DNA from 4 places in the Branchiibius hedensis genome. Region 1 is predicted to be linked to each of the others. Evidence: riboswitches for the same ligand, from Rfam matches in the RefSeq annotation. Region 1 holds a riboswitch; each other region holds the start of a gene.
What was found. A riboswitch is a leader RNA that binds a small molecule or an ion and turns the genes downstream of it on or off. The one in region 1 is predicted to bind S-adenosylmethionine.
Positions count from the first base shown of each region.

Region 2: linked by a shared signal. The riboswitch ahead of DR843_RS11880 (MFS transporter) and the one ahead of DR843_RS17785 (amino acid ABC transporter permease) in region 1 are both predicted to bind S-adenosylmethionine.
Region 3: linked by a shared signal. The riboswitch ahead of DR843_RS13830 (LLM class flavin-dependent oxidoreductase) and the one ahead of DR843_RS17785 (amino acid ABC transporter permease) in region 1 are both predicted to bind S-adenosylmethionine.
Region 4: linked by a shared signal. The riboswitch ahead of DR843_RS03705 (aminotransferase class V-fold PLP-dependent enzyme) and the one ahead of DR843_RS17785 (amino acid ABC transporter permease) in region 1 are both predicted to bind S-adenosylmethionine.

Region 1 covers NZ_UESZ01000001.1:3,645,772-3,650,944, reverse strand. The annotation lists gene DR843_RS17795 (ABC transporter substrate-binding protein) at 1-848, opposite strand, end outside; partial or broken gene DR843_RS17790 (amino acid ABC transporter ATP-binding protein) at 977-1,755, opposite strand; gene DR843_RS17785 (amino acid ABC transporter permease) at 1,752-2,714, opposite strand; SAM riboswitch class IV at 2,788-2,904, opposite strand; gene DR843_RS17780 (crotonase/enoyl-CoA hydratase family protein) at 2,975-3,856, shown strand; gene tadA (tRNA adenosine(34) deaminase TadA) at 3,861-4,316, opposite strand; gene upp (uracil phosphoribosyltransferase) at 4,429-5,070, shown strand; gene DR843_RS17765 (acyl-CoA thioesterase) at 5,052-5,173, opposite strand, start outside.
Region 2 covers NZ_UESZ01000001.1:2,458,302-2,463,474, forward strand. The annotation lists gene DR843_RS11865 (SDR family NAD(P)-dependent oxidoreductase) at 1-622, opposite strand, end outside; gene DR843_RS11870 (alpha/beta hydrolase) at 624-1,589, opposite strand; gene DR843_RS11875 (helix-turn-helix domain-containing protein) at 1,757-2,683, shown strand; SAM riboswitch class IV at 2,755-2,866, shown strand; gene DR843_RS11880 (MFS transporter) at 2,902-4,173, shown strand; gene DR843_RS11885 (GNAT family N-acetyltransferase) at 4,158-4,715, shown strand; gene DR843_RS11890 (hypothetical protein) at 4,717-5,055, shown strand; gene DR843_RS11895 (LLM class flavin-dependent oxidoreductase) at 5,052-5,173, shown strand, end outside.
Region 3 covers NZ_UESZ01000001.1:2,853,824-2,858,996, forward strand. The annotation lists gene DR843_RS13810 (flavin reductase family protein) at 1-139, opposite strand, end outside; gene DR843_RS13815 (NADPH-dependent FMN reductase) at 136-648, opposite strand; gene DR843_RS13820 (LLM class flavin-dependent oxidoreductase) at 645-1,835, opposite strand; gene DR843_RS20865 (hypothetical protein) at 1,832-1,963, opposite strand; partial or broken gene DR843_RS13825 (NtaA/DmoA family FMN-dependent monooxygenase) at 2,029-3,198, opposite strand; gene DR843_RS13830 (LLM class flavin-dependent oxidoreductase) at 3,213-4,391, opposite strand; SAM riboswitch class IV at 4,437-4,547, opposite strand; gene DR843_RS13835 (RrF2 family transcriptional regulator) at 4,618-5,079, opposite strand.
Region 4 covers NZ_UESZ01000001.1:735,164-740,336, reverse strand. The annotation lists gene DR843_RS03715 (NAD(P)/FAD-dependent oxidoreductase) at 1-334, opposite strand, end outside; gene DR843_RS03710 (GAF domain-containing protein) at 441-1,616, shown strand; SAM riboswitch class IV at 1,647-1,761, shown strand; gene DR843_RS03705 (aminotransferase class V-fold PLP-dependent enzyme) at 1,826-3,265, shown strand; gene DR843_RS03700 (DUF4097 family beta strand repeat-containing protein) at 3,431-4,261, shown strand; gene DR843_RS03695 (PadR family transcriptional regulator) at 4,258-4,881, shown strand; gene DR843_RS03690 (citrate synthase) at 4,891-5,173, shown strand, end outside.

The sequences.
Region 1 (5,173 bases):
CCCTGCAGGGTCGAGCCGGCACCGGAGAACGTCCCGGCGATGCGGACTGCGTTCGGCGACTTCTCGGTCTGACGGACCTGGTAGGCCGCGCCCGGGTTCGGGCCGAAGTAGGCATCGATCTTGCCGGCCGCCAACGCCACGAAGGTGTCGTTGTTGCTCGGGAAGTACTTCACCTGCAGATCCTTGCCCTCGCCTTGCAGCTTCTTCTTCCACTCCAACAGGATTCGCTCCTGATTGGTGCCCGAGCCGACCGCGATCGTCTTCCCGGCCAGGCTCTGGTAGTCGGTGAAGTTCCACGAGTCGGACTTCGGCACCACGAAGGCGAGGTTGTCCTGCCGGTAGCTGGCGAAGTCGTATTTGCGCTTGCGCTCCTCGGTGTCGGTGATGTTCGAGACGCCGACGTCGGTCTTGCCGCTGTCGATCCCGACGAAGAGGTTCTCCCAGGTGGAGTTCTTGATGTCCGGCTCCAACCCGAAGACGGCCGCGATCAATCGGCCCAGATCAGGTTCGGAACCGGTGAGGGTCTGCTGGTCGTCGCCGACGAAGGCCAGCGGCGGGAAGCCGGCGGGCAGTGCGCCAAGGCCGATGACCAGCGTGCCACTGTCCAGAACCTCCTTGGGCAACGTGCTTCGGATCGAATCGACCTGCGCAACAGTCACTTTCGCAGGCACAGCCGCGCCGTTGGAGTGCTCACCCAACGTGAGCTCGGTCTTGCCGTCCTTGCTGGTGGACTCTGCCGCGTCGGAGGAGGAGCAGGCGGTGGCGAAGCTGGCGAGGCCGAGGGCGGCGGCGCCACCGACGACTCCGCGGAGCAGCGTGCGGCGGTCGGGCTGGGGAAGGTGGGTCATGACGGTTCCTTTCGAGGGGGTGCTAGCTGGTCGGATTTGGACAGCAGTGGCGGGTTTGCGCGCGGCAGACCAGCACCTGGCGTCCAGAGCCGGGGGAAGGTGGGGGTGGTGAGGGGATCGTGCGCGGTCTACAGCACCGCGGACAGGAAGGCTCGGGTGCGCTCGTGCGACGGCTTGTCGAGTACGTCGCTCGGCGGCCCTTGCTCCAACAGCACCCCGTGGTCGAGAAAGACGATGCGATCGGCGACCTCACGGGCGAATCCGATTTCGTGCGTGACGATCACCAGGGTGCGACCGCTACGAGCGAGGTCGCGGATGACCGCGAGCACCTCACCGACCAGCTCCGGATCCAGGGCCGAGGTGGGTCGTCGAAGAGGATCACCCCGGGATCCAGAGCCAACGCGCGCGCGATCGCGACCCGTTGCTGCTGCCCACCGGACAGTTGCCGCGGGTAGGCATCGACCTTCTCGGCGAGGCCGACCTGGGCGAGCAGTTCTTCAGCCCGCCGCCGCGCGGTCGCCGCATCGGTCTGACCTGTCGCGACCGGAGCGGCCGCGACGTTCTCCAGCACCGTCAGATGCGGGAAGAGGTTGAAGGACTGGAAGACGAAGCCGATCCGGGCCCGTTGTTGCAAGATGTCGCGCTCGCTGAGTTCCTTCAGATCAGAACCGTGTTCGCGGACACCGATCAGTTCATCACCCACCTGCACGTAACCCAGGTCCGGCTTCTCCAGGTGGTTGATCGTGCGCAACAGCGTCGACTTCCCGGACCCGGAAGGGCCGATGATGACGACGACCTCACCCGGCCGGACGGTCAGGTGGACGTTGTCGAGAACCACGTTGTCGGCGTACTTCTTGGTCACGCCTTCGACCTGGATCCCGGCGGAGGCGACGGTTGCCGTGCTCATGCCGCCACCGCCTTGCGACCGAGGAACGCCCGCAGCCGTTGTAGCGGTGTCGGCGGCAGGGTCCGGACGGCTCCGCGGGCGTAGTGCCGCTCGACGTAGAACTGCACCACCGACAGCACACTGGTGAGGATGACGTACCAGACGGTCGCGACCAGCAACAGCGGGATGATGTCGCCCGGGTAGGTGCTCCCCAGCGTCTGAACTTGCCCGAAGAGGTCGAGCAGCGAGACGTAGAAGACCAGCGAACTGGCCTTGATCAAGCCGATCAGTTGGTTGACGAAGTTCGGCACGATCGAGCGAAGCGCCTGTGGCAGAACGATTTTGCGGAACTGGTAGCTCTTCGGCAGACCCAGCGCCGCTGCCGCTTCGTGCTGCCCCTGGTCGACCGACAGGATGCCGGCACGCACGACCTCCGAGCCGTAGGCGGCCTCGGCCAGGGACAGACCGATGATCGCGAGCGCCAGGTCGGTGGCCAGCCGGGACTCATCGAAGCGGAAGAACTCCGGCCCGAACGGAACGCCCAGACTGATCGTCTTGTAGAGCGCGCCGAAGTTGACCAGGAAGAGCAGGATCACGATCAGCGGGATCGACCGGAACAACCAGGTGTAGGTCCAACTCACCGCGCGCAGTAGCGGGTTGCTGGACAACCTGGCCACTGCGAGGACCAGCGCACCGAGAAAGCCAAGCACCGCTGCAGCGAAGGTCACTTTGATGGTGATCCAAAGCCCCTGCAGCACAACGGGCCTGGTGAACCAGTAGCCGAAGCGGTCCCACTGGAAGAACGGGTTGGTGATCAGGGCGTTGAGCGCCATGGCGACGAGGACTGCCACGACGGCCGCGGCCACCCAGCGCAACGGATGGCGTTGCGGGATGACACGGCGCGGGGCATCAGCGGTCGGCGGCGCGTCATCGGCGACCTGCGCGACCGCCGTTTTGGCGTAGCCGGGAGGTGAGGACATGGACGACTCCAACGGGTTCACCGAAGGCCACGGCCTCAGCCGACGACCTTCGTGACGCGGGCCGGGGCCAGCGTCAATGCGCTTGCCCGCGCGGGGTTCGCTAACGGGCCGGGCTTTCACCTGGAGCACCCCACCGCGGAACGAGGGTTGCTGGTCGACCAGCCAGGGCTTGTCGTCGACGCTCAATGCCTATCGGGAGAGTAGACATTGATTCCGTGGCCCGTCAACTCCGCAGGTCAGCCGTGCGCGATGATCGATCCGTGAGCGATTACGAAACCCTGGACTACAGCGTCGTGGACGGGATCTGCACGCTGACCCTCAACCGGCCCGAGCAGTTGAACTCCTTCACCGTCACGATGGCGAACGAGCTGGTCGACGCCTTCACCCGCGCCAGCACCGACGATGAGACCCGCGTCGTGGTGGTCACCGGCGCCGGCCGGGCGTTCTGCGCCGGCATGGACCTGACCAAGGAGGGCAACGTCTTCGGCCTCACCCCGGGGCTTGCGCCGACCGTGCAGGACCTGACCGAGCGCCTGGACGACCCGGTGATCTTCGAAGGTGTCCGCGACACCGGCGGCCGCGTCTCGCTGGCGATCTACGCGTGCACCAAACCCGTGATCGCCGCGATCAACGGCGCCGCCGTCGGCATCGGCGCGACCATGACGCTGCCGATGGACATCCGCCTGGCCTCCACCAAGGCGCGGATCGGATTCGTCTTCGGTCGCCTGGGGATCGTGCCCGAGGCCACCTCGTCGTGGTTCCTGCCGCGCATCGTGGGCATCTCCCGCGCCCTGGAATGGACGTACGCCGCGGACATCCTCTCCCCCGACGAAGCCTTGGCGGGTGGCTTGGTCCGCTCCCTGCACGAACCCGACCAACTGCTGCCCGCGGCGTACGCCCTGGCGCGCACGTTCATCGACGGCCGCTCGCCGGTCGGTATCGCGTTGACCCGGCAGATGATGTACCGCAACAGTGCGCAGCCGCACCCGATCGAAGCGCACCGGATCGACTCCCTGGCGATGTACTACACCAGTTTCGCCGACGGCGAGGAAGGCGTGCGCGCGTTCTTGGAGAAGCGCGACACCGAGTTCACCGGTCGCACGTCCAGCGACATGCCGCCGTTCTACCCCTGGCAGGAGTAGGGCCTCACCTGCGCCGCGCGCGGAAGAAATCGGTGAGAATCTGCGCGCACTCGGCCTGCCGGATCCCACCGACTGCGTCCACCCGGTGCGGTGACGGGTTCTGCGCGATGACGTCCCAGGCGCTGCCACACGCGCCGGCCTTGGGATCCCACGCACCGAAGACGATGTGCGAGATCCGCGACTGCATGATCGCCCCGGCGCACATCAGGCATGGTTCGAGCGTGACCGCGATCGTGCAGTCATCGAGCCGGTAATGCCCCAGTGTCGCAGCCGCTGCCCGGATCGCAACGATCTCGGCATGCGCCAGCGGATCCGCGTCTGCCACACGGCGATTCGGGCCCACTCCGATGACGCCACCGCCGGCGTCGACGATGACCGCGCCCACCGGGACGTCATCGGTGGTGAGCGCGACGCGAGCCTGGTCCAATGCGAGACCCAGCCAATCGGCGTACGGCGACACGTCCACAAGTCCTCGGGTCGCGCCTCTACCCTCCCCTCGCACTGACGACGCGCGGCGTCCGCTCCGCTCGGCTTCCTCGGCTCGGTCGGCGCTCACAAGTAGAGTCTCAGGCATGCGCGTCCTCGTCGCCAATCACCCGCTGATCGCCCACAAACTGACCTACTTGCGCGACAAGGAGACCGACAGCCCGACGTTCCGTCGGCTGGCCGACGAACTGGTCACGCTGCTGGCCTACGAAGCCACCCGCGAGGTGCGCGTCGAACCCAAGGACATCGTGACTCCGGTCGCCCCGACCACCGGGATCAAGCTGAGCAACCCCAAGCCGCTGGTCGTGCCGGTGTTGCGCGCCGGCCTGGGCATGCTCGATGGCATGGTGCGACTGCTGCCGTCGGCCGAGGTCGGCTTCCTGGGGATGCAGCGCGACGAGGAGACGTTGCAGGCGATCACCTACGCCAACCGGCTGCCCGATGTGCTGACCGGGCGGCAGTGTTACGTGCTCGACCCGATGCTGGCGACCGGCGGCACGCTGGCGATGGCGATCCGATACCTGGCCGAGCGCGGCGCGGACGACATCACTGCCGTGACGTTGCTGTCCGCGCCAGAAGGGATCGATGCCGTCGCGGAGGAGTTGGCCGACCTGACGATCCCGATCACGTTGGTGACCGGGGCGGTGGATGAGCGCCTCAACGAGCACGGCTACATCGTGCCGGGGCTGGGTGACGCGGGCGACCGGCTTTACGGCGTGGTCGACTGATCGAGCGCCTGCTCCACGTCCTGAGTGATGCGGCGGCGGCGGAGCGCGTCGTTCCAGCGCCGCTTCTCGACCTCGCTGACCGGCTCGAAGGGCGGTACGGCGA
Region 2 (5,173 bases), 1.2 Mb from region 1:
TCGCGTACGTCGGACAGATGCCGTTCACGCGGATCCCCTCCGCGCCGTACTCAATTGCCGCGCAACGGGTTACGTTCGCCTGGGCACCCTTGGAGATGTTGTAGACCGACTGCATCGGGTGGCCCTGCAAACCGGCGGTCGACACCAGGTTGACGATCGTGCCGCGCAGGTTGTGCGGCCCCGGTTCCTGTTTGCGGAACTGCGCGACCGCGGACTGGATCCCGAAGAAGGTGCCCTTGGCGTTGACGTTGAAGCACGCGTCGAGGTCCTCCTCGGTGAACTCGTCCATCAACTTGCCCCCGCGGTAGATGCCGGCGTTGTTGAACATCACGTCCAGGCGGCCGAACTCGGAAACGGCCGCCGCAACCGCCGCGTCGGTGTCGGCCTTCTTGGTCACGTCACACTTCACGTAGACCGCACGGCCACCCTTGGCCGTGATCGCATCCGCGGTCGGGGTGTCCAGATCGGCCTCGAAACCCTTGGCCAACGGCTTTTCCACCACGTCCGCCACGACGACCGACGCACCGTGCTGGGCGAACAGCAGTGCCGACTCGCGGCCGAAGCCCGACGCACCACCGGTGATGACGGCGACCTTGCCGGCCAGGCGCCCTTCCTGTCCCATCTCAGGCACCCTTCCCGGACACCGTGGCGCCGGACATCAGGTGCTCGCGGAACCAATCCAGCTGCACCGCAGACGAGATCTCGAATCCCTTGACGTAGGCGTCGAAGTGACCGCCCGGCAGCACCACCAACTTCTTGGGCTCGCGCGCCTCCTGGAAGCCATCGATCGCGATCTTCGTCGGCGTCAGCACGTCGTCGGCCGCCACGCACATCAGCAGCGGCGTCGGCGCGATCAGCCGCAGATAGGCACCCGGCTGGTACTCCGAGAACCGCTCGACACTGCGCAGCGTGCACGAGTTCACGTACGACGGCGCCCGCAGTTCGTGCGTCCCGATGAACCACTCGTAGGAGTCCGGCGTCGGCAACGCCGACGGCGCCATCGGGTCCTTGTTGACCACGTCGATCATGGCCGGTGCTTCACCGTTGAAGCGCGCGCGTCGATCCGCGTTGAACCCGTCCCGGGCGCCGCCGACGAAGTCGGCCCGCACCAGTTGCCGGAAGTTCGCGTCACCGTCCACGACCGGCACCTGCGCGGAAACGCACTTGACCCGCCGGTCCTGCGCCGCGACCACCAGCACGTGCCCACCGGAGTACGACGAGCCCCAGATCCCGATCCGGTCCGGGTCGGTGCCTTCCAGGGTCTCGGCGTACGTGATGGCGTTGCGGTAGTCGTCGATCTGCTGCCATGGCGTGATCTCGCCGCGCGGCTCGCCGTCGGAGGCGCCCAGGTTGCGGTTGTCGTAGACCAACACGTTGAACCCGCCCGCTGAGAACGCCTCGGCGTACTTGTCCAGGTACATCTCCTTGACCGCCGCGTACCCGTGGCTCATCACGATCGTGGGCGCCGTGCCGCCGCCCGACGCGCGGTAGTACCAACCGCGCAAAGTCACTCCGTCAGAGTCGAATTCGACGTCCGTGCGATTGTCAGGTACGCCGACCTGCGCCTTCTCGTCCAGTGTTTGGGTCATCGTGATCTCCTGTGGTCTCCCGCTCGGGACGGCGGGCTACGACTGACACTAAAAAGTGACTCAGGTCACAGCCATGCACCTGAGTGCCGACTTCATGTCACTGCGCGCCACCCCCTGCGATGACGGTGTGATCGGGGTTACATTCAAGGGGAGACGAGGAGGTTTCGATGGTGCAGACCCTGCGCAGTGATGACCTGGCTGCAGCGCGCGAAGCCTGGGGTCGATTGCTGTCCAAGACCCACCTGACCTGGGACATCACCGAGCTCACGCCGGCCGACCACACGCCGTACTCCGCCTCCGTGCGCCAACGACATCTCGCCGATCTGGTCCTGGTCGATTGCTCGTGCGACCCGTGCGCCGGTGTCCGCCGCGGCCCGCAGATCAGCCAGACCGACGGCGAGTACCTGGTCATGCTGATGACGTTGCGGGGCCGCGAACAGGTCACCCAGGCCGGCCGGACCGCCCAGTTGGGTCCCGGCAGTGTCGTGATGTGGGACTCCGCGCAGCACGCCGAGTTCCTCGTTCAGGAGCCGCTGATCAAGCGCAGCTTGCTGGTGCCCAAGGCCGCCCTGGCCGAGGTCGGCGCGCGGGGCGAACTGCTCACCGGGTCCGTCCTCGACGCCTCCGCACCGGCCGTGTCCCTGCTGCGCAACTACCTCGACGGCCTGTCCCGCACCATCGACGACCTGCCGCTCGGGGCGCTGCCCGCGGCTCGTAACGCCACGATCGAACTCCTGGCCGCCGCGCTCCAGGCGCCGCGACAGACCTGGCCGCAATCGACGTACGCCACCCGATCCGCCGCCGAGGCCTTCATCGAGCGCAACCTGCACCGGGGCACCCTCACGCCCGCCGTGATCGCCGACCAGATCGGCGTGTCCGTGCGCTCGTTGCACCGTGCGTTCGAGGACTCCGGGGAGACCGTGTCTGGGTACCTTCGAGTACGCCGATTGGCCCGCGCCCGTGACGATCTCACCTCTGGCAGCACCGTCAGCCAGGTTGCTCGACGCTGGCATTTCTCCGACGCCAGTCACTTCTCCCGTTCGTTCAAGCGGCAGTACGGGCTCAGTCCCAGCGAACTGCTACCCCACCTCTGACACCAACCCGCATTGCCTACATAGTGAGTAGGCATTTGCCCTCACGGCTCAGCGCAGGTAACGTGCCACGCGGCATCGAGTGTCAGCGACAAGCCCTGGCTAGCTGACCGGCAACCCTCCCACCCGCGGCGGGGTGCTCCAGGTGAAAGCCCGGCCGCGGCATCCCCGTGGCAAGCGCGTGGTCTCCGTTGCGAGGCCGTTGACGACGGAGGATCGCAGTGTCTGGCACCGGCTCGTTCGCAGCGCTAGCCGTGCCCGATTACCGCCGGTTCTGGTTCAGCGGGCTGCTGTCCAACACCGGCACCGCCATGCAAGCGGTCGCCATGGACTGGTACGTCCTGGAAATCTCCGGCAGCGGCACCGCGGTCGGCTGGGCGGTCGGACTGCAGTTCGCGCCGGTGCTGCTCTTCGGCCTCTGGGGCGGGGTCATCTCCGACCGCCTCGACCGCCGCCGGCTGCTGCTCATCGCCCAATCGCTCTACGCCGTGCAGTCGGTCATCCTGGCCGCCGCGGTCCTCAGCGGCCACGCAACGCTCAGCCTGCTGTTCGTCCTGTCCTTCAGCCTCGGCCTGGTCTTCATGGTCGAGAACCCGGCCCGCCTGTCCTTCGTCACCGACCTGGTCGGGCCACGCCTGATCCCGAACGCCGCCGGCCTGAACATCCTGTCGCTCAACGTCGCCCGCCTCGTCGGCGCCGCCCTCGCCGGATTGCTGCTCACCTGGCTCGGCGCAGGCTGGGTCTTCGCGATCAACTCGGTCAGCTTCATCGTCATGATCACGGCCCTGGCCACCATCCACCCCATCGCCAGCGAACGCGTCATCCTGCCATGGCGCGGCGCCGGCATCGACGGCCTGCGCTACGTCGCCGCCCGCAAAGACCTCGTCGCCGTCTTCCTCGTCTACGGCCTCACCGCAACCTTCGGGATGAACTTCCCCACCACCCTGACTCTCTTCGCCGAGCGCGAATTCGACACGGGCTCAACCGGACTGGGCGTCATGTCGGCAGCTCTGGCGATCGGCACCATCGTCGGAACCCTCTTCGCCGCCCGCCGCAGTCAGCCACGCATCACCATGGTCACCTCGGGCGCGTTCTGGTTCGGCGTCAGCCTCACCGTCCTGGCCGCCGCCCCCACGTACGCCACCTTCTTGATCGTCCTGCTGGTCAGCGGCTTCATCCTGATGCTGCTCGCCGCGGCCGTCTCGGCGTACGTCCAAACCGGTGTCGACAACGCCGTCCGCGGCCGGGTCATGGCGGTCTACACCGTCATTTCCATGGGCGGTACGCCGATCGGCAGCCCCATCGTGGGCTGGGTCTCCGACCGTTTCGGCGTCCGCTGGGGTGTCGCTCTCGGCGCGTTCGTCTGCGTCGGCATCGCCCTGATCGTCACTCTCGCCGTACGCCGAGCCACGACTCCCTGGGACCTCGTCACCGATCCCGCCGGCCGGCTGAGTGACGTCGAAGGAAAGGAAAGTCGTTGTCTGACATCGTGATACGCGACGCACAACCGCAGGAGTTCGACGCCATCGGCGCACTCACAGTAGCGGCGTTCGAGGCCCCGCGCCCCGAGGACCGCACACCGCGCAAGGCGAATCCGCAGCGACGGCGTACCTTGGCTGACGCGGGGGCACGGGCCCGCGACGGACGACTCCTGGTCGCCGTCGACACACTGACCGATCGACTCATCGGCACGGTCGCCCTCGTGCACGCCGGCACACCGAGCGCACAGTTCGCCCGCGATGGTGAAGCCGAGATCCGCCTGCTGGCGGTCGACCCGGAGCACAGAGGCCGCGGCATCGCCTACGACCTGATGCAGCACGCCATCGCGGTCGCCCGCGAGCAGGACGCCGACGCAGTCGTTCTCGACACCGGTCCGCGCAACCTGACCGCACAACGGCTCTACACCCGACTCGGCTTCGAGCGCGCGCCGGAGCGGGAAACCCGGGCCAGCGTCGCTGGCGGCATGCTCGTCGTCTTCACCCTGCCCCTGACCGCGCGCAACACCCTCGCGACCCTCACCAGCCAAAGGAACTGACATGCCTATCCCCCTCATCCTCGACCTCGGTCAACCACGCCTCGACCCGGCCACGATCAGCGACCAGGTCCACCGCACCGAGGCCGCCGGCGTCAGCATCGTCAGCTTCAGCGACGCCCCCGTGCTCCCCCACCCTGGCGGCCTCGAGGCCGGCACCAGTGCTGCGTTCGTCTCCACCCGCACTGACCGCGTCGGACTCGCCCCGCAGTTGCACGTCACGACCACCGAACCGCTGCAGGAGCGCGGCGTCTACCGCACCCAATACACCGGCCGGACCCTGCGGGAGCACCTGCAGTTGCCGCCGGTCACCACCACCAACGAACGGCGGCTGTCGGCATGAGATTCCTGGCCATCACCCTCATCGTCCACGCGCCCGACCCGATCACCGGCCGTCAGCCGACGACGCACGAGCGGTTCAATGAGGTCGTCGAAAACGCCGTGCTCGCAGAGCAACTCGG
Region 3 (5,173 bases), 790 kb from region 1:
CCGCCAGGCCGTGCGGCACGTCATCGACGATCGCAGCCACGGCGGTCACCCCACTGGGGAACGCACCGAAGACCTGCCGCAGGCGTGCGGTGTCGAAGGCCGGTCGCGGCCGGCCACTGGTGATGTCGTACACGGTCATGCCGCTGCCTTCGTCTCGAGACGGGCCCGGATGCGCTCCAGCACCGGTTCTTCGTATTGCAGCCACGCCGCGAGCTCCGGGGAGTCCTCCCAGGTCTTGTCGACGATGAACAGTCCGCGTGTCGGACTGGACGCACCCAACTCGGCGAGCACCGGTTTGAGGAACGCCTCCGGCGCCAGCGAGTGCCGCAGATCGCCGCCCAGCAGCACCGGGATCGCGGTGACCTCGCGCAGTGCGCCGCCGCCGATCCGGTCGAGGAAGAGCTTCAGCAGACCGGTGTAACTGCCCTTGTAGGTCGGGCTGGCGAAGACCACGACCGAGGCCTGCTGCACCTGGTCGACGGCCTCAGCCACGGCGGTCGAGGACCAGTCCAACAACTCTGCGCCGAAGTCGACCAGGTCGATCACCGTGTCCGCCGGCCGGCCCGCAATCTGCTCGGCGACCAGCGACGCCGCCGACAACGTCCGGGACTTGGGCTTCGGGTTGCCCACCACCACAACAACACTCATCGTTGCTGCCACTCCTTCGCCAGTAGTTCAAAGGACCGCACCCGGTCCGCATGGTCGTGCGTGATGGTGGTGATCAGCAGTTCGTCCGCCTGCGTTGCGTCGCGCAGTGCGGCCAACTGATCGGCCACCTTCTCCGGCGTCCCGACGAACTGCGTGTCCACCCGGTCGGCAACCAGCGCGGCATCCTGCGGGCTCCACGGCAGCGCGCGCGCCTCCTCGGCGGTCGGGTACTGGATCGCGCCCTGGGCGGTCCGGATCGACCGCACCCATGGGCCATAGCCGGCAGCCAAATCCCTTGCTGTCTGGTCGTCTTCGGCGACAACGACATCCGCCGACACGATGACGTACGGCGACCCAAGCGTTGCGCTCGGAACGAACGCCTCGCGGTAGGCGGCGACCGCCTCCAGCACTCCGGACGGTGCCACGTGGTAGTTCGTGCCGAATCGCAGTCCGTTGGCTCCGGCGACCTGCGCACTTTCCCCGGCACTGCTGCCGTGGATCCAGATCTGCAGGTCGGCGCCCTCGCCAGGGACCACGTGCGCCTCTTCGCCGTTCTCCGCGCGGTAGGTGCCGGCGATCAACGCCAGGATGTCCGCGACCTGCTCGGTGTAGGGCTGCGACGTCGCTCCGGGCTGCTTCAACAGCGCCTGTGACAAGGCGATCCGTGGCGAGCCGAGCAACTGCGAGTAGTCGAAGGCCGGCGGGATGACCAAGCCGTTGTCCAGGACACGACCTTCTGGCGCCTGCGGTGTGCGCGTCTCCGAGCCCGGCGGCTTGCCACCGGAGCGTCCGAGGCCGAGGTCGAAACGACCGGGGTGCAACGTGTCCAGCAGGCCGAACTCCTCGACCGTGGACAGCGCCGTGCGATGACCCAATTGCACTGCAGCAGAGCCCAACCGGATGCTCTCGGTGGCACCGGCAACCAACGCGAGGACGACGGCCGGCGACGTCCCTGCAACACCTGGATTGAGGTGATGCTCGGCGAACCAGTACCGGGCGTAGCCGAGGGACTCCGCACGCTGGGCGAGGTCGATGCTGTTGCGCAATGCCTCCGGCGCATTTGAACCGGTCGAGATCGGCACCAGATCCAGCACGGACAACGGAGTCGTCACGGTGTTGTTGGTCGCGCCTCTGGCCTCGGCTCCGGGCCTCGCTGCGCTCGTTTCCTCGCCTCGGTCGGCGCTCACGACGCAACGCCTTCCACGATTCCCTGCTCGGTCTGCGGCCGCAGACCCAGGTTCTCCCGCAACGTCGCGCCCTCGTAGTCAGTGCGGAACACGCCCCGCTCCTGCAACAACGGCACCACCTGGTCCACGAACGGTGCAAGACCGTCGGGGTGATGTGCGGCACCAGGATGAAGCCATCGCTGGCGTCCTGTTGCACGTAGTCGTTGATGGTCGTCGCGATGGTCTCCGGCGAGCCGACGAAGTTCTGCCGCGCGGTGACCTCGATGATCAGTTCGCGGATCGACAGCTTCTCCGCCTCGGCCTTGGCCCGCCAGGAGCGTGCCGTCTCGAGGATGTCGTCGTGCCGACGCACACTGGCCCGACCGCGCGCGATCGTGTGCTCGCCCAGGTCCGGATCCTCCTGCGGCAGTGGACCATCCGGGTCGTAGTGCGACAGGTCGCGGTTCCACAACTGCTCCAGGAACCGCAGAGCGGTCTGCCCGCTGACCTGCTGCCGGCGCACCTCGGTTGCCTTTTCCTGCGCATCGGCATCCGTGTCGCCAAGCACGAAGGTCGCTGCGGGCAGGATCAGCAGGTCGTCGCGCCGGCGACCGTACTTGGCCAGGCGGCCCTTGACGTCCTCGTAGAACGCCTTGCCGTCCTCCAGCGTCCCGTGCCGGCTGAAGATCGCATCCGCCGAGGAGGCCGCGAACTCCCGACCATCGTGGGAGTCGCCGGCTTGGAAGATCACCGGGCGACCCTGCGGCGGGGACGGCACGTTGAAGCGGCCACTGATGTCGAAGTGGTCGTCATGGTGGCCGTAAGCACCAGCGTCGACCCGCGAGACGAATTGCCCCGAGTCGACGTCCGCGAGCAGATCCGACGGACCCCACGAGTCCCACAACTCCGCAGCCGTCTGCAGGAAGGTCCGGGCCCGCTCGTAGCGCTGATCCTGCGGGAGGAAGCCGCCGCGGCGGAAGTTCTCACCGGTGAACGCATCCCAGGACGTCACGACGTTCCACGCCGCACGCCCACCGGACAGGTGATCCAGCGACGCGAATTGCCTTGCCACGTCGTAGGGCTCGTTGAAGGTGGAGTTGATCGTGCCGGTCAACCCAAGGTGCTCGGTCACCGCGGCCAGCGCCGCCAGGATCGTGAACGTGTCCGGGCGGCCCACGACATCCAGGTCGTAGATCTTGCCGTTCTGCTCCCGCAAGCGCAGCCCCTCAGCGAGGAACAGGAAGTCGAACTTGCCGCGCTCGGCGATCTGCGCGAACCGCTTGAAGGAGTCGAACTCGATGTGGCTACCCGCCTGCGGGTCGCTCCACACCGTCGTGTTGTTGACGCCCGGGAAGTGGGCGGCCAGGTGGATCTGCTTGGTCATGTCCGTGTTTCCTCTCAGGCGGCGTAGCGGTTGGCGGGCCGGACAAGGCCGAAGTGCCCCCGCAAGGTGGTGGCGTCGTACGCCGTCCGGAACGCTCCGCGCCGCTGCAACTCGGGCACCAGGGCGTCGGTGATCTGGCTCAGGTCGTGCGGCAGGGCACCCGGGCGCAGGCGCACCCCGTCCAGGCCCGCGGACTGCCAGTCCAGGATCAGGTCGGCAAGTTCGCCGGGAGTGCCGACGAAGATCGTTGCGTCGCTGTGCAGTTCAGCCCCATCACGTACGTCGAGCCGCTCCTTGCGCGCGGCAGCGGCGGCGTACGTGTCGTCCAGGAAGACGACGACGTCGCCGAGGAGGTTGACCTCCCCCGCGGTCCGGCCGGCCTGTGCCGTGGCGGCGCGGACCGCGGTGGAGATGTTGTGGGCGTCCGCGGCGTCGGCCGGGGTCACGAACCCCAGATCCGCACTGCGCGCGAGCAATTCGTAACCAGCCTGCTGATGCACCAGCAGCGAGACCAGTGGCTGCCCCTGCGGTGGCCGCGGCGTGATCGAGGGGCCGCGGACGCTGAACTCGGAGCCCTCGAAGTCGATGTAGTGCAGCTTCTCGCGGTCGACGAAGCGACCGGTTGCCACATCGCGGATCTCCGCGTCGTCCTCCCAGCTGTCCCAGAGCCGGCGCAGCACTTCGATGTAGTCCTCGACCTCGCCGAACAGGATGCGGGTCAGTGCCGCTGGCACCCCGTCGCCGGGCAGCTCGGGCACCGGCCGCCGCCCGACGTTGCCGTACTCCTGCGGGCTGACGCTCGAGCGCACCCGGACACCGGCCCGACCGGTGCTGACGTAATCCAGCGTCGCAATGGCCTTCGAGACGTGGAACGGCTCGGTGTGCGGAGCAACCACTGTCGGCAGCAAGCCGATGTGCGAGGTGGTCGGTGCCACACGGGCGGCCACGAGGTTGGCGTCCAACCGGCCACGCACCCGGTCGGTCCGCTCGCTGGCGGCCTCGTGGTGGTCGGCCTGTTGGCTGAAGCCGTCCTCGATGGTGACGAGGTCGAGCAACCCGCGCTCGGCCTGCTGCACCAGGTCGGTCCAGTAGCGGGCGGTGAACAGTTCCCCCGGACGGGCGTCCGGCTCGCGCCAGGCGGCCGGGTGCCAACCGGCACCATCGAGGGCTACGGCCAGATGAAGGTCAGACATGGTTATCCCATCTCTTCCGGGCATCGCGGTCGGCGCCGCCATGCACATTCGCGCTTGCACCTCCGGTCGGAAGTGCCGGGTCATCACCTGGAGCACCCCACCGCGCAGGAGGGTTGCCGGTCAGCAAGCCAGGGCTTGTCGCTGACACTCATAACCATTTGTGAGGCTAGAACAAACCAGCCGTGATGTCTAATCCCTACTCTCAGAGTGGGATTTGAGGGCCATGTCAGCGAGGGAGCCAGGCGTCCTCGACGTCGTTGAGCCGACGCACCTTGGCCGGCAGCGCACCGGTGAGCAGCTGCTGCACCGTCACCTCATCCAGCACCTGCCGCAGACTGGACCGCACGGCCACCCACAGATCGGGCAGATGGGAGGCCACCCCGCCGTACGTCGTCTCATGCGGCCGCAGGCCCCGCACCTCCGCGAGGGGCCCGTCCACGGCGCGCAGAATGTCGCCGATGGCAATCTCCGATGCCGGCTTGGCCAGGGTGTAGCCACCCGCGCAACCACGCTGGGTGCGGACAATTCCGGCCCGGCGCAGGTCGCCGAGAATGGCCTCGACGAACTTACGCGGCATGCCCTGGTCCTGCACGATCGCGTCGATCGTCAGCAGGTCGGGGGCACGGGCGGCCATCTCCAGGGCAGCACGCACGGCGTAGTCGCTTTTCGCCGAAATCTGCACGGCCATCCTCCGTCGACGCAGGGTTCTGGAGTCAGCCTAACCGGCTCTCCTAACACCCATCGGTTCAGTAGGCATTTGCCATGCCGCGGTGTTTGGCCTA
Region 4 (5,173 bases), 2.9 Mb from region 1:
GTCCCTGCCCACGGCCGACGCCGGTCTCGAACGTGAACCACGCAGTCACCACCCCGTCGTCGTCGGTGGGCGGCTCGCTCGTCGCGAACGACGCGGGATCGGTGCGCTCGAGCGTCTCGGCGAGCAGATCTCCGACACCCTCGCGTCCCTCCACCGTGGCCAGGTTCCAGGTGAACGACACCAGGTCGCGCCAGTAGCTGTCGGTGGCAAAGAGAGCCGTCGCCGCCGGGATGTCCCGGTTGCGCAGTGCGGTCTCGAAGGCGGCCAACCAGGCGTCGGCGCGTGACTGTGCGTCAATCGCCGTTTCAGTCGGATGCTCGGCAGTCTGGGTCATGGGCTCTCAACTCCTTCATGTCGTACGGTGTGATCTACAGCACACTGCCCCGCACCCCCGGGGCGGAACCGTTGCAGCACGTTGCATGCGACGAAAGTGAGTTCTGATGACGTCAGCGGCAGCCGTCGCGCCCGGTGTGGACCTGGGCCTGCACGCACGGCAGTTGGTGCGTTTGCACGATGCCGTCATGTCCGGGTCCAAACCATCAGAACGCCCCCGTCCGGTCGTCGCCCGCTCGTGGGCCCGAATGATGTCCCTCGGCCTGGATCCCGATCGCCCGTTGCACCGCGACATCCTGCCGATCGACCAGGTGCACGCCCGGCGCTCGGACAGTGCGCTGGCGTTGGTTGCCGACCGGATCCGAACCGTGCTGACCAGCGTCGCCGACGCCTCGCTCTTCATCGTGGTCATCACCGACCGGGATGGTGTCATCCTGTGGCGGGAAGGTTCGCCGGCCATTCTGCGACAGGCGGATTCGCTGGGCTTCGCGCTCGGGGCGCACTGGTCGGAGACCTACGTAGGCACCAACGCGATCGGCACCGCACTGGCCGAGCAGGCTCCTGTGCAACTGTTCTCCGCCGAACACTTCGAGCAGCGCCAGCACCCCTGGTACTGCACCGCTGCTCCGGTTCATGACCCGAGGGACGGCTCGCTGTTGGGGATCGTCGACGTCAGCGGCCCGGCCATGACCTTGCACCCGGCGCTGGTGGCGCTGGTGGACAGCGCTGTGCAACTGGCGCAGGGTGCGCTGTGGCAACACCATGAGCAGCAGTTGCGTCGGCTTCGTGAGCGGACCAGTCACCTGATCGCGACCGCCGGCAGTCCGCTGTTGCTTGTCGACGACCACGGTTGGGTGGCCCACCGGGAGGGCGTCAGCGTCCGCGATCGCATCGCCGCGCCGCGGGCCGATCGACTGCTGGCCGTGCCCGGTCTGGGCATGTGTTTTCCCGAGCGCGTCGGGGACGGCTGGTTGGTGCGCCCCGCGCCGAGTCCGCGGCGGCTGTCCGCGCGACTGGGCCGCGACGACACGCTGCACCTGTCTGGTGACGATGACCAGCCGTGGACGGTGCCGCTCAGTCGCCGCCACGCGCAGATCCTGCGCCTGCTGGTCGGCACGCCCCTGGGTCTGACCGCCGCTGCGTTGAGCACCCGGTTGTACGGGGACAGAGGTCACGAGGTGGCGGTCCGGGCTGAGATCAGCCGGTTGCGGCGGGCCGCTGGCGCCCTCATCGTGGCAGCGCCGTACCGCATTGCGGACGGCATCGACGTGGTGTGCGACTGATCGCGCCGCACGCTGCTACAGTTTTTTCCAGGTCAAGAGTCTCAGTCCTAAGCCCCGGCTGACTGAGCGGCAACCCTCCTCCGCGGTGGGGTGCTCCGGGTGACGACCCGGCCGGATCGCAGCAGCGTGACGGCAAGCGCGGACCAGTTCTCCGCTCGCCCCCTTTTCGGCGCGCTCGCTGGTCCCTAGGACCGACGAGGAGCATCGCTATGAGCACAGTCACGAGCATCACACGTACGCCGAGCAGCGGCTTCACCGATCACGCCCCGGGCGTGCTCCCCAGCCCCGAGCACCCCAGTTCGCGGCGGTTGAGCATCGTCACGGATCTGCCCCGCCGCAGTGGCGGGCCGCTGACCGCGACCGGTCTGCCCCGCACGGTCGCCCACGAGATCGGCGTACCCACGGTGCACCGCACGGTCGTGGACATCGCCAACTTCGACCACGGCGCGACGACCCCGGCCCTGGTCGCCGTCAAGGAGGCAGTCGACAAGGTCAGCCCGACCTACGGCTCGGTGCACCGCGGCGCCGGCTTCGCCAGCCGCATCACCACGGCTTGGTTCGAAGAGGCCCGCGCCGAGGTCGGCCGGTTCGTCGGGGCCCGCCCGGGCGATGAGGTGATCTTCACCCGCAACACCACCGACGCGCTGCGGCTGCTCGCCCACGCATTGCCCCAGGACGCACAGGTTTTCGCCTGGCAGTCCGCCCACCACGCCGCGCTCCTGCCGTGGCCGGCGGAGCACACGACGGCGCTGCGGGTGCCGGGCAGTGTGCAGGAGGCCGCCGACCTGCTGCGCACGGCGTTGACCGCCGCCGACCCGCAGGCGCCCAAACTGGTAGTGCTGACCGGCGCGTGCAACGTCACTGGCGAAGTGTGGCCGGTACGCGAACTAGCTTTCATTGCAGCGCAGTTCGGCGCCAGAGTGGTCGTCGACGGTGCGCAGCTGGTGCCGCACCGGGCCGTGGACCTTGACGACCTCGGCGCGGATTGGATCGCGTTCTCCGGTCACAAGATGTATGCGCCGTACGGTGCGGGCGCCCTCGTGGGCCGCGCCGACTGGCTGGACGCCGCCGAGCCGTACCTTCCGGCAGGCGGCGCCACGCACACTGTGTCCGGCGACGGGATCCAGTGGCACACCGGGCCGGCGCGGCACGAGGGCGGGACCCCGAATGCGTTGGGCGCCATCGCCATTGCGGCCGCCTGCGTGACACTCGCCCGGCACCGCGAGACCGTCGACCGGCACGAGGAGGCGTTGGCGACCCGACTGCGCGACGGCCTCGGCCAGATCCCCGGCGTCCGCATCGTTGCAGCGCTCGGCGCCGACCGCCCGAACGTGGGCGTGGTGACCTTCACGGTGGACGGATGGGACAGTTCGCTTGTCTCGCAGGTGCTTTCGGACGAGGACGGCATCGCGGTCCGTGACGGACGATTCTGCGCGCACCTGCTGTGTGACACCGTCGTGGGGCAGAGCGCTGCTGCCGTGCGGGCCAGCCTCGGACTGGCGACGACCCCTGATCACGTGGAGCGGTTGATCGCCGGCGTACGCCGATTGGTCACCTCCGGCTCCGCGTTGCCCTACCGGCACGTGCCCGGCCAGGGCTGGGAAGCCATCGGCGACCCGCGGGACCTGAGCCAGCCGCGGCCCTGGTAGCGGCCCACCCGCGCTCCTCCCCCACTTTTGCAGCGCAACTCACCTGTTTCGGCAACGCCACGGTGAGTTGCGCTGCAGAAGTCGGGGGAAACCGTGCTTGCCGCGCATCCCACTCGCGATATAACGTGTTCCCGACAACGCGATATATCGTGACAGGAGAGGTAGATGCAGGCCTGGGAGATTCGCGAACCGCAAACGCTGAAGATCGGCGAGGACCAGCCGGCCACCGTTCGCACCGTCTCGGTGTCGATCGTCGGCGGCCAGGTCGACGTGGTCACGCACGGCGATGCGGCCGGAGCAACTCTCGAAATACATGAGTTGCGCGGCCGTCCGCTGCAGGTGACCTGGGATGGCAACACCCTCAAGGTCACTCACCTCAAAGCCGAGGGCGAGAACATCTGGGAGACGCTCAAGCGGCTCGGATCCTCCGCAGCGCAGGACCGTGCTCGCCTCTCCATCGCCGTGCCCGAAGGGGTCACGGCCAAGATCAACACGGTCTCGGCGCAGGTGTTGGCCAGCGGCCTGACCCGGCCAGCCAAGATCAACACGGTCAGCGGCGGCGTCACCCTGGACCACATCACCGACTCGGTCGACGTCAACACCGTGTCGGGCACCGTCGAGTTGCACGGTTTGGTCGGTGCGCTCAAGGCCAATGGCGTCTCCGGCAACATCACGGTGCACCGCAGTCGGGTCGACCCGGTCAAACTCAACACGGTGTCCGGCGACATCACGCTGGACCTGCTGAGCGCGAAGACTTCGATCTCTTCGACCGCGGTCTCCGGTGACGTCTTGGTGCGGGTGCCCGACTCCGACGGGTTCGACGTGCAGCTGAGCAGTCTCAGCGGTGCCGCCATCGTCGACGGACAACGGATCGGCAACCCCGGCACCCGCGGTGGCGGCCGGTTGTCCGAGGGCAATCCCACGCTGAAGATCAAGGCGAGTTCAGTGTCCGGCGACGTGGTCGTGATGCGCGCAACGCAAGCGGTCGAGCAATGACACCGGTCTTCCAGCACGGCCAACTGCGCCTGTATCTGTTGGCCCTGCTGGATCAGGGTCCGCGGCACGGCTACGACATCATCCGCGATCTGGAGGAACGCTTCGGCGGGCTCTACACCCCCAGCGCGGGCACGGTCTACCCGCGCCTGGCCAAGCTCGAGGAGGACGGTCTGGTCTCGCGGACCGATGACGGCCGCAAAGCCACCTACGTCATCACCGACGCGGGCCGTCAGGAGGTCCGCGATCGCAAGGAGGACCTGGGTGAGCTCCAGGCCGATCTGGACCGGTCCGCACGGGAACTCGCCGATGAAGTTCGGGCCAGGGTGCACGGCAGTGCCACAGACCTGCGGGCCGAACTGAAGGCAGCGGCGCGCGAGGCACGGCGGACCGCGACCACGGTCCCCGGTGCGTCCGGGCCGGGATCGACCAGCTGGCAGGCCTTTTCGGAGGTGGGCCCAGAGGTCGCGGCCATCGAGCGCAGCCTGCGGGATCTGAGCAAGGCCGTGCGCAAAGCCGCGACCGGCAAGCACAGCACCCCCCAGCTGCGGCACACGCTGCTGGGCGCGCTGGAGGAGGCGCAACGGCAGGTTCGGGACGCCGCACGTCAGGCCGGGTCCTAATCTGGGGCGATGACCGACACCGTTGACACCCAGCAGGCTGCCGACCTGCTGGGTGTTCAAGTGTCGACGATCTACGCCTATGTCAGCCGGGGCATCCTGTCACCGCTACCGGGTGCGGCTCGTTCCCGCGGATCACGATTCGACCGCTCCGCGGTGCTCGCGTTGGTGCAGCGCCGGAAGCGGACCCGTGCGGGCACATTCGAGGTTTCGATCCAGACCTCAATCACCCGGATCGATCCGGCCGGCCGGTTGTTCTACCGGGGGCACGACGCCGAGCAGCTGGCGGCAACTT